DNA from 2 places in the Methylophilus sp. OH31 genome. Region 1 is predicted to be linked to the other one. Evidence: predicted binding sites of a transcription regulator. Region 1 holds the regulator's gene; the other holds the start of a gene.
The links. Region 1 encodes sigma-54, which starts transcription at its own class of promoters, with help from an activator protein. Its sites were predicted from a motif close to TGGCACNNTTCCTGCT; they were not measured.
Positions count from the first base shown of each region.

Region 1 (8,479 bases):
GTACTGGCTTTGTTGCTGCAGGTGCTCACCGTGTTGCGCGACTAGGACTGCGTCCACCCCATCCAGACTGGTACCAGACATCAGGCCGATAAACAGGCGCGTTTGAGTGGGTGGGGCAGAAAAATTCATAAGGCATAAGTGTAACACTGCTCATGCCTGGCTTACAGAAATGCATGGGATTACGTTAAAATAGCTGTTTTACTTTCATGACGAGGCGTGCGCAACGCGCGCCTCAAAAAAAGAACCTTTATGACAGACGTAAACCAAGCTTCAGTGACGACTGAAGCACTGAGTCCAGAGATTGTGAACGCACTGGCGATTATCAAGCGCGGTGCCGATGAACTATTAATCGAGCAAGAACTGATTGAAAAGCTGAAAACCGGCAAACCCTTGCGTGTGAAAGCAGGCTTTGACCCCACCGCACCTGATTTGCATCTGGGGCATACCGTGCTGATTAACAAATTGCGCCAGTTGCAGGATCTGGGGCACCAGATTCAATTCCTGATCGGTGACTTTACCGGCATGATTGGTGACCCGACGGGTAAAAGTACCACGCGCCCGCCGTTAACGGTCGAACAGGTGAAGGCGAATGCCGACACCTATTCCGAACAGGTATTCAAGATTCTGGACCCGGCCAAAACTGAGATTGTGTTTAACTCCAAGTGGTTAAGCGACCTCGGTGCCGCGGGCATGATCAGGCTGGCAGCCAGCCATACAGTCGCCCGTATGCTAGAACGCGATGACTTCTCCAAGCGTTTCAAAGGCAACCAGCCAATCGCGATTCATGAATTCTTGTATCCCTTATTGCAGGGCTATGACTCTGTGGCTTTGCAGGCCGATTTGGAACTGGGCGGCACAGACCAGAAATTTAACCTGCTCATGGGCCGTGAATTGCAAAAGCAGGCTGGCCAATCGCAGCAATGCGTGTTGATGATGCCGTTGCTGGAAGGCCTGGACGGCGTCAATAAAATGTCCAAGTCTTTGGGTAACTATATTGGTATCAGCGAAGCGCCTGAGACGATTTTCGCCAAAATCATGTCGATTTCTGATGAACTGATGTGGCGCTATATCGACCTGCTGTCATTTGCCACCCTGGAAACTATCGCCCAGTGGAAAGCACAAGTGGCTGCTGGCGACAATCCACGTAATATCAAGGTCGGTTTTGCACAGGAGATCGTTGCCCGTTTTCACGGCCAGGCGGCGGCTGAAAAAGCCCTGCAAGACTTCCAGACCCGTGCCAAAGGCGGGATTCCTGATGATGTGCCTGAGGTAGCAGTAGCGATTGATGGTGATAGCATCAGTATCAGCCAGTTGCTGAAACAGGTGGGCCTGGTGGAAAGCACCAGTGAAGCCATGCGTGCCGTGCAACAAGGCGGCGTGAAGCTGGATAGCGTAAAAGTTGACGATAAAAACCTGTCATTGGCAAAAGGGGTGACCGTGGTGGCACAAGTGGGCAAGCGCAAGTTTGCCAAAATCACCATCCAGTAAACAGGCGTTACCGATAAAAAAGGCCGCATTTGCGGCCTTTTTGTTTTACAGCGATTTGCGTAAATTGGCTGGTGGGATATTCAGCGATTCGCGGTATTTGGCAATGGTGCGGCGCGCAACCACAATGCCTTGCTGCGCCAGCGTATCGGTGATTTGATTGTCGGACAATGGTTTTTTCTGGTTTTCTTCAGCGACCATTTGTTTGATGAGCGCGCGAATGGCGGTGGCAGAACATGAGCCGCCTGCATCGGTGGCGACTGAGCTGCCAAAAAAGTATTTAAGTTCAAATACACCGCGTGGCGTGAGCATGTACTTATGTGTTGTCACGCGAGAAACCGTGCTTTCATGCAAGTCGAGCTCTTCGGCAATTTCGCGCAATACCAGGGGCCGCATGGCAATTTCACCATGTTCAAAGAAATTGCGCTGTCTGTCCACAATCGCTTGCGACACACGCAAGATGGTAGAAAAGCGTTGCTGGATATTTTTAATCATCCATTTGGCTTCCTGCATCTGGCTCTGCAGATATTGGCCGGAGCTTTCACGGTTGCGCTTGAGGATATCTGCATACAACTGATTGATACGTAGTTTGGGGATCACGCCATCATTGAGCGACGCCATCCAGATGCCTTTGATTTTTTTGACCACGACATCGTGCTGAATAAAGTGGTCATGGCTAAAGGTCGCAAACTCGTTGCCTGGCTTGGGGTTTTGCTGGCGAATCAGTTGTTGCGCGCCTTTGAGTGCAGCTTCGTCGCAAGTGAGTACCTTGCGCAATTTGACAAAGTCTTTGTTGGCCAGCAATGCCAGATGATCTTTGGCAATCGCCATCGCAATACGCAAATAAGGTGTCTCAGGCGGCAGTACTTGCAGTTGTAGCAAGATGCATTCACGCAGGTCACGTGCACCGACGCCGATCGGATCCAGGTTCTGGATCAATTTCAGTGCGGTTTCCAGCTCCAGTAACTCAATTTCCAGCTCTGGCGGCAACAGGTCGACAATCTCCTGTAGATCCTGCTCTAAATAACCATCATCGTTAATGCTGTCGAGCAAAAATTTCACCAGATCCATGTCACGCTTGGATAGATGTGCCAATTGCATCTGGTTGATCAGGTGTTCGCGCAGACTGATATTGTTGGCGTCCTGGCGAGAGAAGTCACTATCTTCATCATCGAGGTTGTTGCGGCCCGCTTCGTCCCAGTTGCTGGCACTGCCAAACTCTTCGTAGTCATCTTCAAACTCGGGCGGCGTGAATTCTTCATTCAGATTTGGTTGTTCGCCTTCAGTGCCGCTCGTTTCGTCACGTGGTTCATCACGCAGACTCTCTGCAGGGGGAGTGAGGTCGTTTTGGGTCGCGACATCAAATGAACTTGCATCCACCTGCTCTGTGTCTGTCGAGCTGGTGGCCAATGGCGAGTTATCTTCAAATTCTCCTTCTTCGCCATCTGCCATTTCCAGCAGCGGATTTTCCTGCAGGATGGTTTCCAGCTCCTGGCTTAACTCCAGCGTGGACAACTGCAACAGGCGGATGGACTGCTGAAGTTGCGGGGTGAGCGCCAGGTTTTGTGAGATGCGTAATTGCAGGTTTTGCTTCATATCAGGTTACAGCCTAAAATTCTTGCCCAGATAGACTTCACGTACGCCTTCGTTCTGAATGATTTCGTCTGGCGTGCCTGCGGCAAACACAGCGCCTTCATTAACGATGTACGCCCGGTCACAAATATCCAGGGTTTCACGCACGTTGTGGTCTGTAATCAAAATGCCGATATTCTGGCTGCTCAGGTAGCGGATAATTTTCTGGATCTCAATCACCGCAATCGGGTCAATCCCGGCAAATGGCTCATCCAGCAGGATGAATTTCGGGTCTGTGGCCAGGCAGCGCGCAATCTCTACACGGCGGCGCTCGCCGCCCGACAGGCTGACTGCCTGGCTGTGACGGATATGCTGGATATGTAATTGATCCAGTAAAGACTCCAGCCGCGCTTCACGCTCTTCTTCCGTGTAAGGGCGGGTTTCCAGGATTGATAAAATATTATCAGTCACCGTCATTTTACGAAAAATGGATGCTTCTTGTGGCAGGTAAGCCAGGCCCATGCGGGCGCGCTCGTGCATGGGCGCGCGGCTGACATCTGCCCCATTCAGCGTAATGCTGCCGTCGTCCAGTGCGACCAGGCCAACAATCATGTAAAAGCTGGTGGTTTTGCCAGCACCATTCGGGCCGAGCAAACCAATCACTTCGCCGCTGCGTAGCTCAAGTGTAGTGTTTTTAACCACGGTGCGTCCCTGATAGGCTTTTTTCAGGTGGCTGACACGTAAGTGGTTATGATCTGGTGAAGCTGTTGTCTGCATAAGGCCGGTCTTTAGGGTTGCGCTTTCGTAGGCTCATTAGTGGTGTCGGCGGGTGCCGGTTCCACTTTGATTTGCAGTGAGCGGTTCATGCGCAGCCCTTGTTGCGAGGTTGGCTTGTTATCAATCACAGGCGGCGTGGTTTTGTTCTTGGGCTGAATGGTCGCTTTGACGCGGCTACCGGCGGTACCATTGGGGTTAGCCTTGGTGCCGCCAATGACTTCGGCGTACTCTGCATTGGCGTCATAACTGATGTAGTCACCGGTGACCAGGTCTTCACCACGTTTGACCCAGGCGTTGGTGTATAGCTGTACCTTGTCCATGCGCGCGTTGTATTCAATACGCTGCCCACTGCCTTGCATCCATTCGTCTTTGCCAGTGCGTTTTTGCTTGAATGTGGTCGGGTTGCCGGTACAGGTGCTGTGCTGAAAGCCATCCTGGTCTTCACGCACAATCATTTTGTCGGCTTTGATTTGCAGGGTGCCCTGGTTGAGGATCACATTGCCGGTATAAATACTGATCTTTTTGGCATCATTCACAGTCACGGTATCCGCTTCCAGCTCAATCGGCTGGTCACGGTCAGACTCTTCAGCCAGCACGCTGGTTGACCACGATAGCAGTGCCCATAAGGTCAAGCAGGTGGCATAAAATAATGGCTTGTGCGTGTTCAACTCATTTCTCCAGAATCAACGACCCTTGTGATTGCCTGTTTTCGCCTTCGCTGCCGGGCTTGCAGTTTTTGCGACTGCGGGTGCGCGTACATAATGTACATGCACCCGGTTAAATAATTGCATGGTGCCTGCCTTGTTATCAAAACGCATGCCGGTACCTGTGATCACCGTCGCCGGTAGCTGGCGGATAGTGACCGGCAAATCGGTGTAAGCGAGGTCTGTATCCGGTTCCAGCGTTAAATGTTCGGTTTGCAACTGCATTTCAGGCTTGGCCAGCGTGCCCTGGCGTATGACCTTGACCTGCTTGCTAAACTCGACCAGTTTACCATTGGCTGACACTTTGCCGTGCTGGCCATGAATTTGCGTGTAAGGTTTATCCTGCCCAAACTGGGTGAAACGCGGGCGCTGTAATTCGGTATAGTCGTTATCCGGAAAATGGCGCATTTCTGCCGCAGCTAACACGTATTTGGTATTGCCAGTGGCGTCGGTACGCGTGCTGACAAAGTTATAGAGCATGTAGTCCGGATCGTGACGACTTAAGCGGCTCAAGCTCAGCGCCTGCTCCTGTACGGTCTGGTTAATCCAGAATGTCAGCAGCGCTAAAAACAGCATTAACGCAATTGGCAATAAGATGGGGTGTTTAAGCATGCGGGCGTTCCAGGGCGTCAGTGAACCTAAACGATTTTTGCCTTGAGTAAATCATGCATGTTAAATGCGCCCACTAATTGCTGCTGCTCGTTCACTGCCATAAACCCGTTAATTTTATATTGCTCCATCAGGTTGACTGCTTCAACCGCCATTTGTTGCATGCCCAATAAACGTGGCTGCGTATTCATGACCGTTTTGATTGATTGTTGCGTATCGGTGGCACCTTGCATAAACAGGCGACGCAAATCGCCGTCGGTGAATACGCCGATCGGGTGTTGTGCGCTATCGACAATCGCTGTAAACCCCATGCCTTTGCTCGAAATCTGTGCAATCGCTTCCTGTACGGTGCCATGCTCGCTGATAGCGGGGATCGCATCCCCCGTGCGCATGACATCTTTAATCCTTACCAGCAGCCGTCTGCCCAGACTTCCGCCAGGATGTGACCGCGCAAAGTCCTCGGCAGTGAATTCGCGCAAGTCGAGAACGCAGAGCGCCAACGCATCGCCCAAGGCCAGTGCGGCCGTCGTGCTGGCCGTGGGTGCCAGCCCCAGTGGGCACGCTTCGTGGCTAACTGCAGCACTTAAATGCACGTCTGACTCGCGCGATAGCGTGGACTCTTCGCTACCGGTAATGCTCAGAATACGCGCACCGATACGGCGAATGGCGGGCAAAATATTGATGATTTCATCACTTTCGCCGGAATTGGATAGCGCAATCACGACATCTTCAGCTGTGATCATGCCCAGGTCGCCATGGCTGGCTTCCGCCGGATGCATAAAGAACGCAGGGGTGCCCGTGCTGGCAAGGGTGGCCGCAATTTTACCGCCGATATGGCCGGATTTACCCATGCCAGTGACAACAATGCGGCCGCGACAGGCCAGAATCATGCTGACAGCGGCTTCAAATTCGCTGCCGATACGGTCGGCCAGTTGGCGGATTTCATCTGCCTCGTGCAGCAGTATGCCTCGTGCACGCGTCACGATGTCTGGACTTTTCACGAGGTGGACACCTGATTTTGCTGTGTTCATGGCGGGTTAGTATAGCAAGTGACGCCCCCGGCAAGAAAGCGAAACACAGCTTTTTTACGGATTTTTTATTAGCGGGCACATTTTTTGCATAAAATAGTGTTTTGTGGCAGGATGCATCATCCTGAAACGCGACTGTTTCAGGTTACATCACTGACGATACGTCATAATATATGGTTTGCTGGCAGACATTCATCTGCACGGCTTGACATTAATGCTTTAGAATTTTTGCATGTTTGATTCCCTGATCCATTTATTATTGTTGCTTACCAGCTCGGTCTTTGCCGTCGGCTTATTCCGCATCCTGGGTTTGCCAGCGATGCTGGCTTACTTCATGATCGGTATTGTGCTCGGCCCGCACGCCCTAGGCTTGCTGGAAGATGAAGAAACTGGCCGCCAGGTGGCCGAGTTCGGTATTGTGTTCCTGATGTTTAGTATCGGCCTCGAGTTCAGCCTGCCTAAACTCTATGCCATGCGTAAAACCCTGTTCGGCTTGGGTGGCGGCCAGGTAGTACTGACTTTGCTGGCCAGTCTGGTACTGGGCAAGCTGGCGGGGCTGAGCCTGACCTCGGCGTTCATTATTGGTGCCGCCATCACCATGTCTTCGACCGCCATTGTGTCCAAAATCCTGATGGAACGTGTCGATTTAAACTCCAGACATGGCCGCCTAAGTATCGGCGTGCTACTGTTCCAGGATTTGGCAGTGATCCCGATTCTGGTGCTGATCCAGACCTTAGGCTCACACAGCGATAACTGGCTGGATGTATTGGGACTGACTTTGTTCAAGTCCTCAATCCTGCTGTTTTTCTTGTTCAAGTTTGGTAAAAACATCCTCAACTTCTGGTTTGAGCTGGTTGCCAAGCAGCGTTCACGTGAGCTGTTTGTACTCAATGTATTGATGGTGACCTTGTTAATGGCAGCGGCCACTAACTTTGTTGGCTTGTCGTATGCCCTGGGGGCGTTTGTGGCGGGTATGCTGATTTCAGAAACCAAGTATCGCTACCAGGTGGAATCTGATATTGCCCCTTTCCGCGATATTTTACTGGGCCTGTTTTTTATCAGTGTCGGCATGTTGCTAGACGTCTCTGTGCTCGTTCAGCATGTGGGATTGATTGCTGTCCTGCTCATCCTGTTCCTGGTATTCAAGATCGGCCTGATCGCCTTGCTGACCAGGTTCTATGGCTTTGAAATGGGCGTGGGTGTGCGTACCGGTATTATCCTCGGTCAAGCTGGCGAGTTTAGTTTTGTGGTACTGGCGCTGGGTTTGCAAACCAATTTGATTGATGGCGACTCCTTGCAACTGGTGTTGTCTGTGGCCGTGCTCTCCATGCTGGTGGCGCCGTTTATTATTCAGAAAAATGGCCGCATTGCGCGTGCGCTGGTCAAAAGCTACAGCCGCAATAGCATCAAAGTAGTGGATACCATACAGGAGCATAGCCAGGATTTGCGTGATCACGTGATCATTTGCGGCTATGGCCGTAGCGGCCAATATCTGGGACGTTTTTTGCGCGAAGAAAATATCCCGTATGTCGCGCTGGATATGGATGCCAGCCGCGTGCAGGAAGCCGCTTCTGCGGGTGAGAATGTGATTTACGGTGATGCCGGGCGGCGCTCGGTGCTGGAAGCCGCTGGCTTGGCCAGAGCGAAAGCCGTCATCATCAGTTATGCCGAAATCCGCGGTACCATGAAGGTCTTGCATGTGATTCAGGAGCGGAATCCCAACCTGCCGGTGATTGTGCGCACGCATGATGACAGTGACATGGATGCACTGCGAGATGCCGGTGCCGCAGAAGTGGTGCCGGAAATCCTTGAAGGCAGCCTGATGCTGGCTTCGCATGCACTGGTGACCTTAGGCGTCCCCCTTAATCGTGTCGTCAAACGCATCCGCCTGTTCCGTGAAGAACGTTACAAAATGTTTAAGGGCTACTTCCGCGGCGTCAGCGATGCTGATACCGCCACTGCCTCGTTACCACAGTTGCACTCGGTGGAAGTGTATAAGAATTTTTATGCGCACGGCCTGCGACTGGACCATATCCCGTTCGGTGATTTTGCCGTCGAGGTCAAGCAGTTACGTCGCCCGAATATGCCCGAGCCAATCGCGCCCAGGGATGACATTATGCTGAATGAAGGCGATATCCTGGTGTTGCTGGGCAGTAATGCCGCCCTCATCGCAATGGAAGTCTATTTGATTTCCGGACGCAAACCGTAAGACAATACACGCCTCATGTCCTGGAAGGGCGCATATCTCCCTGTCAGGCTTTCCAAGCTATTTCAGAAAAAATCTTATGGCTAACAGTTCAGTCG
Region 1 covers NZ_BAUS01000010.1:80,170-88,648, reverse strand. The annotation lists gene OH31_RS11970 (anhydro-N-acetylmuramic acid kinase) at 1-129, opposite strand, end outside; gene tyrS (tyrosine--tRNA ligase) at 250-1,488, shown strand; gene OH31_RS11960 (RNA polymerase factor sigma-54) at 1,534-3,081, opposite strand; gene lptB (LPS export ABC transporter ATP-binding protein) at 3,088-3,834, opposite strand; gene lptA (lipopolysaccharide transport periplasmic protein LptA) at 3,846-4,502, opposite strand; gene lptC (LPS export ABC transporter periplasmic protein LptC) at 4,518-5,150, opposite strand; gene OH31_RS11940 (SIS domain-containing protein) at 5,177-6,178, opposite strand; gene OH31_RS11935 (cation:proton antiporter) at 6,408-8,384, shown strand; gene OH31_RS11930 (FAD-binding oxidoreductase) at 8,461-8,479, shown strand, end outside.

Region 2 (8,479 bases), on a different contig from region 1:
TTTAGCCAAGGCATTTTCAATAAAAGTGCCATAAGGCTCAGGGCATTCCGGCACATTGAATTCGGATTGCGACACGATGTCGATATTCAGCGGCGCCAGCACATGCGCAATCTCGCGGATTTTGCCTTTATTGCCAGAGGCAATGACCAGTTTATTAAATGGCAAGGCCATGGTTATTTTGCCAATGCCAGGGTTTGCAGTTGGCCCAGCTCATGAATGCCTTTGGCAGCCAGGTCCAGCATCTGGTTCATGGTATCGCGGCTAAATGGCTCACCTTCGGCCGTGCCCTGAATTTCAACAAAGCCACCGTTGCCGGTCATCACCACATTCATGTCGGTATCGCAGTCTGAATCTTCGATATAGTCGAGGTCCAGCACTGGCGTGCCCTGATAGACACCGACTGAGATTGCTGCCACGGAGTCTCTGATGGGCGTTTCGGTGAGCAGGCCTTTTTGCAGCAAGGTGCCCACGGCATCTACCATGGCGACATAAGCGCCGGTGATGCTGGCAGTACGTGTACCGCCATCGGCCTGGATGACGTCACAGTCAAAATGGATGGTGCGCTCTCCCAGCTTTTGCAGATCAATCACCGCGCGCAGGCTGCGGCCAATCAGGCGCTGAATCTCTTGTGTGCGCCCGCTTTGCTTGCCGCGTGCGGCTTCGCGGTCCATGCGGCTACCTGTTGAACGTGGCAGCATGCCATATTCAGCCGTGACCCAACCCTGGCCTTTGCCCTTCAAAAAACCAGGCACTTTTTCTTCTACGCTGGCAGTGCAAATCACGTGCGTATCGCCAAATTTCACCAATACTGAGCCTTCAGCATGTTTGGTGTAGTGGCGGATAATTTCGATGGCGCGCAATTGGTCATTCGCGCGCTGGCTTGGTCTGATCATGGTTTACAACTTCCTGTTATTTAATATGTTGCCGGGTTCTGCCCAGCGCTTCCTGTATTTCGGCAATCGCCTTTTCAATTTCATCATCGGTCAAATCCAGCGCATATTGGCTGGGCGGGGCCGTGGTTTCGTTCATCATGGTGGTGGTGACGTCTACCGGTAAATCCAGTGTTGAAATCGTCAGCGGGCTGGTCACACGCTGTCCCCACTGCAGAGCAATCGCGCTCATATTATCGCCGACGGTAATACTGGCGGCATCAGCATCATCCAATAAGCGGTTCACGCCATCGTTGATATCTGCGGCCAGCATATGTTGCGCCATGCTGATATCTGGCACGGTGTTCCATACACCATCCGAGCACAGCATGATGACATCGCCTTCGCGCAGCGGGATCGGCGCCGCCAGCTCTACTTTGGGCGGGCGCTCTCCACCTACGCAATTATAAATTTTATTACGGTGCGGGTGATGATCCATCTCATCTACCGTAATTTTGCCTTCTCTTAATAACGATTGCACGACTGAGTGGTCCTCGGTCTGGTATTCGACCAGGCCGTTTCGATAGAGATATAAGCGGGAATCACCCACATGGGCGCAAAACAGTTTGTTGTGCTGGATCAGTGCGACGACAATGGTGGTGCGTGGCGATTCCAGCAAACGTTTTTGCAAACGCACATTTTCGATCACATCATGCGCCCGGGCAATTTGCTCACGCAAAAACTGCGCAGGCTGGGTAATCAAAGGCTGCGACTCACGCTGAAAGGCTTCTATCGTGGTTTTCACCGCGATTTCGGCGGCCACATCCCCATGCTGGTGTCCGCCCATGCCGTCAGCCAGCACCATGAAAATAGCATGCCGGTGGTAAGAATAGGCCAGCCGGTCCTGATTGTAAGGCCGCGGCCCCTGGCGGCTACCTTGTGCAATGGTGAATTTCATAGCGGTTTATTCAATACCTTGATGATTTTATCCACCAGCGAACCACGAGGATCTTCTACCACGCGGATGCCGATCATTTTTTTCTGTAATGAGAACACGCTTTGCGGCCGTAACAGGTAGTCCAGCTGCATGCATTCATCAATAATCGCCAGTAATTTTTCAGAGTATATCTGTTTACCGAGCTCAATCGCAGGCACCAGCGTATCATCTTTCAGCCGCACATTGGCCGAGATGGGCGATGCGCGTTGCAAGCAGGCATACATGCTGGCACCTATGCTGTAAATATCACTCCAGGGCCCCAGGTGCTTACGGTCTATGTATTGCTCCGGCGGCGCAAAACCCGGTGTGTAAGTCGGCGCCAACGTCACCTCAGACAAGGCCTGGCGCGCTGATCCGAAGTCCAGCAGCATGGGTGAGCCATCCAGGCGGATATAAATATTGGCGGGCTTGATATCCAGATGCAGCAACTTGCGCGTATGCACTTCACGCAAGCCATTGAGCAACTCCACAAACATGCGGATCAGGAAACTCTCAGGCACCGGCTGCGACAAGGCCATGATGTAATCTTGCAGCGACTTGCCGCGCTCATACTTCATGACCATGTAAACGGTGTTGTTGGCACGGAAGAAGTTTTTCACGCGCACAATATTTTTGTGCTCAATATTGGCCAGCGCCAGGCCTTCTTCAAAAAAGCACTTCATGCCATGTTTGTAGGCAGCTTCATTTTTGCCATTGGAGCGGATATGCGTATGCTCGTCACGCTCAGCCAGCGTCACTGGCATATATTCCTTGATGGCGACGGTATTTTTTTGCGGATCCTGCGCCAGATAGACGAAACTGAACCCGCCCAGACTCAGCACCCGTGTAATGGTGTAGTCATGCAGCGCAGTGCCGACCGGCAAGGCAAAATCGAATTTATTAGAAAGCTTCACTAGCGCTTTAACGTCACAATCATGGCTTTTATTAAGGGAAACGCCGAATTAAGTGGCTTGCCGTCTCTGCCATCAAACCGGGTTTCTTTTATCTGTATGCTATTTTCGCATATCGATAGCGCATTTGATACAATCGTCCAGTTTGCCCGGAGCGCGATAATGACTGCCAACAAAACCACAGAAAAAGAAACCAAAAACGCACACCCCATTTTAAGCATGACCGGCTTTGCCGCAAGTGAAGCCCGTTTTCCGGGCGGCCTGTTGCTGATCGAACTGCGCGCAGTGAATCATCGCTACCTCGAGCTCAACGTCAAAATTGAAGACAGTTTGCGCCAGTTTGAAGCGCTGATACGCGAACAACTACAAACCCGGCTCGGCCGTGGCAAAGTCGAATGCCGTATGAGTCTCAAAAGTGACAACGCAGCCACTACCCTGGCGCTCAACCCGGCCATGGTGGCGCAAATTGCACAAACGCTCAAAGACCTGCAACAGCATTTTCCGCAAGCGCAACCGATCAACCTGGTCGATGTCTTCAAACTGCCCGGCGTCTTGCAAACCGAAGCGGTGGATGCCGAAGCCATGGCACAAGGCGTACAAAACGGCCTGTCACGTGGCATTGATGAACTGATTGCTGCTCGCCAGCGCGAAGGTGAAAAGCTCAAACAGGTATTGCTCGATCGCCTGCAAGGCGTGCGTGAACAAATCAGCATTGTTAAACCTCTGCTGCCGACGCTGGTGAGCCAATACCAGGAAAAACTGACCGCCAAGCTGCAAGAAGCCATGCAGGCCGATGACGACCGCGTGCGCCAGGAAATCGTGCTTTACGCGCAACGCATTGATGTGGATGAAGAGTTGGCGCGCTTGCAATCCCATATCACCGAAATGGACCGCATCCTCAATGCCGGTGGCGCCATGGGTAAGAAATTGGATTTCCTGATGCAGGAAATGAACCGCGAAGCCAATACCCTGGGCTCGAAATCGGTGGCCATCGAAACCACACAAGTGTCTATGCAACTAAAAGTGCTGATCGAACAAATGCGCGAGCAGATTCAGAACATCGAGTAAGCGGCTTAAATGTAAAACAGCACTGCACCAAAATCGTGACGCCAAAACGCACCGCAATGGTGCATTTTGCTTTGGTAGCAACAGCTAAAAAACAATAACAATATGATTTAAAACACTATTCTTTGCTGGCACACGGCTTGCTCTTATTTAATTGAATTTTACAAGTAAGGCAAAGGTCCAGCATCATGACGCAATCGGCCAAACAGTTTTTTGATGAAATGCAGGGCTATGGGGGCAATGTACGTGCCATCTATCAGGCGTATAACCGCTGGTTAAGCGATGTACCGACACAACAGCTGGCGGCCAAGCGAGCGGAAGCTGAAGTATTGTTCCGCAGGGTTGGGATTACGTTTAACGTCTATGGCGAAGAGGATGGTGCCGAACGTTTGATTCCGTTTGACGTGATTCCGCGCATGATCTCCGCCAGCGAGTGGGCACACCTAGCCAAAGGCGCCGTGCAACGCGTGCGCGCACTGAATATGTTTTTGCATGATATTTATCATGAGCAGGAAATTATCAAAGCAGGCATTGTCCCGCACAGCATTTTAAGCAACTCACAATACCGGCCGGAAATGGTAGGCGTCAATGTGCCTAACCAGGTGTATGCACATGTCGCCGGTATCGACCTGGTACGCACCAGTGAATCACAGTTTTATGTGCTGGAAGATAACTTGCGCACCCCTTCAGGGGTGTCTTACATGCTGGAAGACCGCAAAATGATGATGCGGCTGTTTCCGGATTTATTTAAAAAATATCCGATTGCACCGGTCGAGCATTATCCACACGTATTACTTAATAATTTGCGCTCGGTGGCCCAAACAGGCGTCACTGATCCGACCGTGGTACTGCTTTCACCAGGCGCTTATAACAGCGCTTACTTTGAACATGCCTTCCTCGCCCAGCAAATGGGCATCGAACTGGTGGAAGGCCAAGATTTGTTTGTCCGCAATAACGCCGTCTACATGCGCACCACGCAAGGCCCGCAAAGGGTGGACGTGATTTACCGCCGCATCGACGACGACTTCCTTGACCCTCTGGTGTTCAAGCCCGACTCCCTGTTGGGCGTGCCAGGTCTGCTCTCCGTCTACCGCAATGGTGGCGTCACATTAGCCAACGCCGTGGGCACCGGCGTTGCTGATGACAAGGCGACGTATGTGTACGTGCCGGAGATGATCAAGTTCTACCTGGGTGAATCTCCCATCCTGCAGAACGTGCCTACGTATCAACTCAGCAAGGAAGATGATCTGGCCTACGTGCTGGATCATCTGCCCGAGCTGGTCGTGAAAGAAGTCCAGGGTTCCGGCGGCTACGGTATGCTGGTCGGCCCCACTGCCAGCAAGCAGGAAATTGAAGAATTCCGTTTACGCATCGTCTCGAAACCAGCCAATTACATTGCGCAACCGACATTGGCCTTGTCGACCTGCCCGACGCTGGTAGATCAAGGTATTGCACCACGCCATGTCGACCTGCGCCCATTTGTACTCTCGGGCAAAACAGTCAGTGTCGTGCCAGGTGGCTTGTCGCGCGTGGCGCTCAAGGAAGGTTCACTGGTGGTCAACTCCTCACAAGGTGGCGGCACTAAAGACACTTGGGTGCTGGAGCGTGATGATGTCTGTGTAGAAACCTCGCAGTCGCAAATGGCTGCCCAACAAACAACGCAAGAGGCTGTCATATGTTAAGTCGTACCGCAGATCATTTATATTGGATGGCGCGTTATATCGAACGTACCGAAAACGTGGCACGCGTACTGGATGTGACTTACAACATGTCGTTGCTGCCTTCCGACAGCAGTAATGAAGAAGAGCTGTGGGATACGGTATTGGAAATTGCCGGTATCCGCGATATTTATGACAAAACTTACAAAGAACTTAATGCCGCCAATGTGATTAAACATCTGGTCATGGATAGCAGTAATCCTTCCAGCATCTACAGCTCGTTGCGCAGCGCACGTGAAAATGCCCGCGCTGTGCGCGTGGCCATGACCACCGAAACCTGGGAAAACATGAACACGCTGTGGCTGGAGTTTGGCCAATATATCAAGCAGGATCTGACACAGACTGGCTTGAGTGAGTTTTGTGAATGGGTCAAAAGTCGTTCGCATCTGTTCCGTGGCGTGTGCTTTGGCACCATGTTGCGCGATGAAGCATTCAGCTTTGTACGCCTGGGCACCTTTATGGAACGTGCTGACAATACCGCGCGTTTGCTCGATGTAAAGTATGAATTTTTAATCCCCATGCAGGAAGCGAATGACGGCGCGGTGGATTATTACGAATGGAGTGCCGTGCTGCGCTCGGTGTCGGCTTTCCAGGCCTACCAGAAAGTTTACCGCGATGCGATTGAACCGATGAAAGTGTCTGAATTGCTCATTTTGCGCGAAGACATGCCACGCTCACTGCATGCCTGCTACGCCGAAATCATGCCGATTTTGCGGCAAGTGGCTGGTAGCCGCCAGACTGAAGCCGAGCGTCTGGCAGGCCAAATGCATGCCAGGCTGCACTACGGCCGCATGCTGGATATTTTGAAAGATGGCGTACACCACTTTTTGGATGAATTTATTCTGGCCAACCGCAAACTCGGTGAAGAAATACAACGCAATTTTTTAAGTGCGACGGCCTGACAACGACAATAGATTGCCATGAACCCCCTCATGCGCAGACTGTTTAACACAGCGCTGCGCTTTTTCACTTTGGCACACCACACATATGCTGCTCAATATTGAACACCAGACCCACTATGCTTTCAGTGACATGGCGCAATACACTATTCAGCAATTGCGCCTGACGCCACGCAATGGTCACGGGCAGCAGGTCAAGCATTGGCAGATCAAGGTCAACGGGCAGCTAGCTGCGTTTGAGGATGCCTTTGGCAATCTGGCGCATACCCTGGTCATCGACCAGCCGCATAATGAATTGCTCATCGCCGTATGTGGCGAAGTGGAAACCGGGGTTGCAAGCACCCCGCCTGAGCACACACTCCCATTAGACATTTACCTGCGTGATACGCCCCTCACCCAGGCCGATGCCGCCATGATTGCATTTGCCAAACGCTTTGCCGATGCGCCACTGCCAGACATGATGCAGGCTTTGCGTGCGCAGATGGAGTACATCACAGGTGCGACCCAGGTCGACACCTCGGCAGCCGAGGCCTTCAGGCTTGGCAAAGGGGTTTGCCAGGACCATGCGCATGCTTTTATTGGCTGTTGCCATAGCCTGGGGCTGCCCGCACGTTATGTCAGCGGTTATCTGTTCACCGAAAACGGCAACCTGATGCAAACGCATGCCTGGGTGGATGTGTGGCAACACGACCAATGGCTCGGGCTGGATGTGTCTAATGGCACATTGGTAAACGAAACGCATGTCAGATTGGCTACTGGCCTGGACTATCGCAGCGCCAGTCCGATCACGGGTTCGCGTATCGGCGGCGGCACAGAGGGCATGGCGAGCATGGTCAGTGTCAACCAGCACGGCGGCCTGACAGAAAAACAGCGCGAGCAGCATAAACAACAGCTACGACAGCAGGCACAAAGTGCGCAGCAGTAGCTTGTCCGTGCATGCTATGATGACTTTTAAACATTAACCTACTCCTCTTTTCTTATGACTTATTGTGTCGGTATTTTGCTGCAACAAGGCCTGGTATTGGCTTCTGATACGCGCACCAATGCTGGTGTCGACCAGGTAGCGATTGCGCCTAAAATGCATCTATTTGAAGTACCGGGCGAGCGCATGATTGTGCTGCTGACGGCGGGCAATCTGGCCATTACACAATCGGTGGTCAACCTGTGCCGTGAACAGCTCAAATCGCCTGAACCGCATGCCCACCTGCATAATGTGCAGTCGCTGTTTGAAGCCGCCAGTGTCGTCGGCGCCGCCATGCGCACCGTGCATCAGCGCGATGGCAAAGCCCTCAAGGAACATAGCATAGACTTTAGCGCCAGCATTCTGGTGGCCGGTCAAATCAAAGGCGAGCAGCCTCGCCTGTTTAATGTCTATGCAGCAGGCAATTTTATTGAAGCCACCTCGGACACGCCTTATCTGCAAATCGGCGAGACCAAATACGGCAAACCGATTATCGACCGTGTCATCAAACATCAAACCAATGTCACAGATGCGGTAAAATGCGTGCTGATTTCATTTGATTCCACCATCCGCAGTAATATTTCTGTGGCTTTACCGATTGATTTGATGATATACCGCACTGACACCTTTAGCGCCGATTGCCGGCAACGCCTGACGGAAGATGATCCTTATTACGCCTGTATCCGCAAGGGTTGGGGCGAGGGTTTGAAATCCGTCTTTTCTTCACTGCCTAACCCGGAGTGGTGTGCATCATGAGTCATGGTCATTTATATGTGATTTCTGCTGCTTCTGGCGCTGGTAAAACCAGCCTGGTGCGTGCCATGCTGGCGCAAGACCCGATTTTAAAACTATCGGTGTCGCACACCACGCGCGCACCGCGCCCGGGCGAAGAAGATGGCATCCATTACCACTTTGTCTCAGAAGCCGAGTTTTTAGGCGTGCTGGATAAAGGCGGCTTTCTCGAAAGCGCCCATGTGCACAGCGCGCGTTATGGCACGGCACAAAGCGAGGTAGAAAACGCCCTGGCATCCGGCCGCGATGTGATTTTGGAAATCGACTGGCAAGGCGCTCAGCAGATTC
Region 2 covers NZ_BAUS01000004.1:196,011-204,489, reverse strand. The annotation lists gene rdgB (RdgB/HAM1 family non-canonical purine NTP pyrophosphatase) at 1-171, opposite strand, end outside; gene rph (ribonuclease PH) at 174-893, opposite strand; gene OH31_RS07525 (PP2C family serine/threonine-protein phosphatase) at 910-1,827, opposite strand; gene OH31_RS07520 (serine/threonine-protein kinase) at 1,824-2,759, opposite strand; gene OH31_RS07515 (YicC/YloC family endoribonuclease) at 2,919-3,824, shown strand; gene OH31_RS07510 (circularly permuted type 2 ATP-grasp protein) at 4,010-5,503, shown strand; gene OH31_RS07505 (alpha-E domain-containing protein) at 5,497-6,441, shown strand; gene OH31_RS07500 (transglutaminase family protein) at 6,527-7,363, shown strand; gene OH31_RS07495 (proteasome-type protease) at 7,418-8,155, shown strand; gene gmk (guanylate kinase) at 8,152-8,479, shown strand, end outside.
Region 2: OH31_RS07510 (circularly permuted type 2 ATP-grasp protein) is a predicted target of sigma-54. The motif match lies at 3,951-3,966, and genes of this name have one in related genera.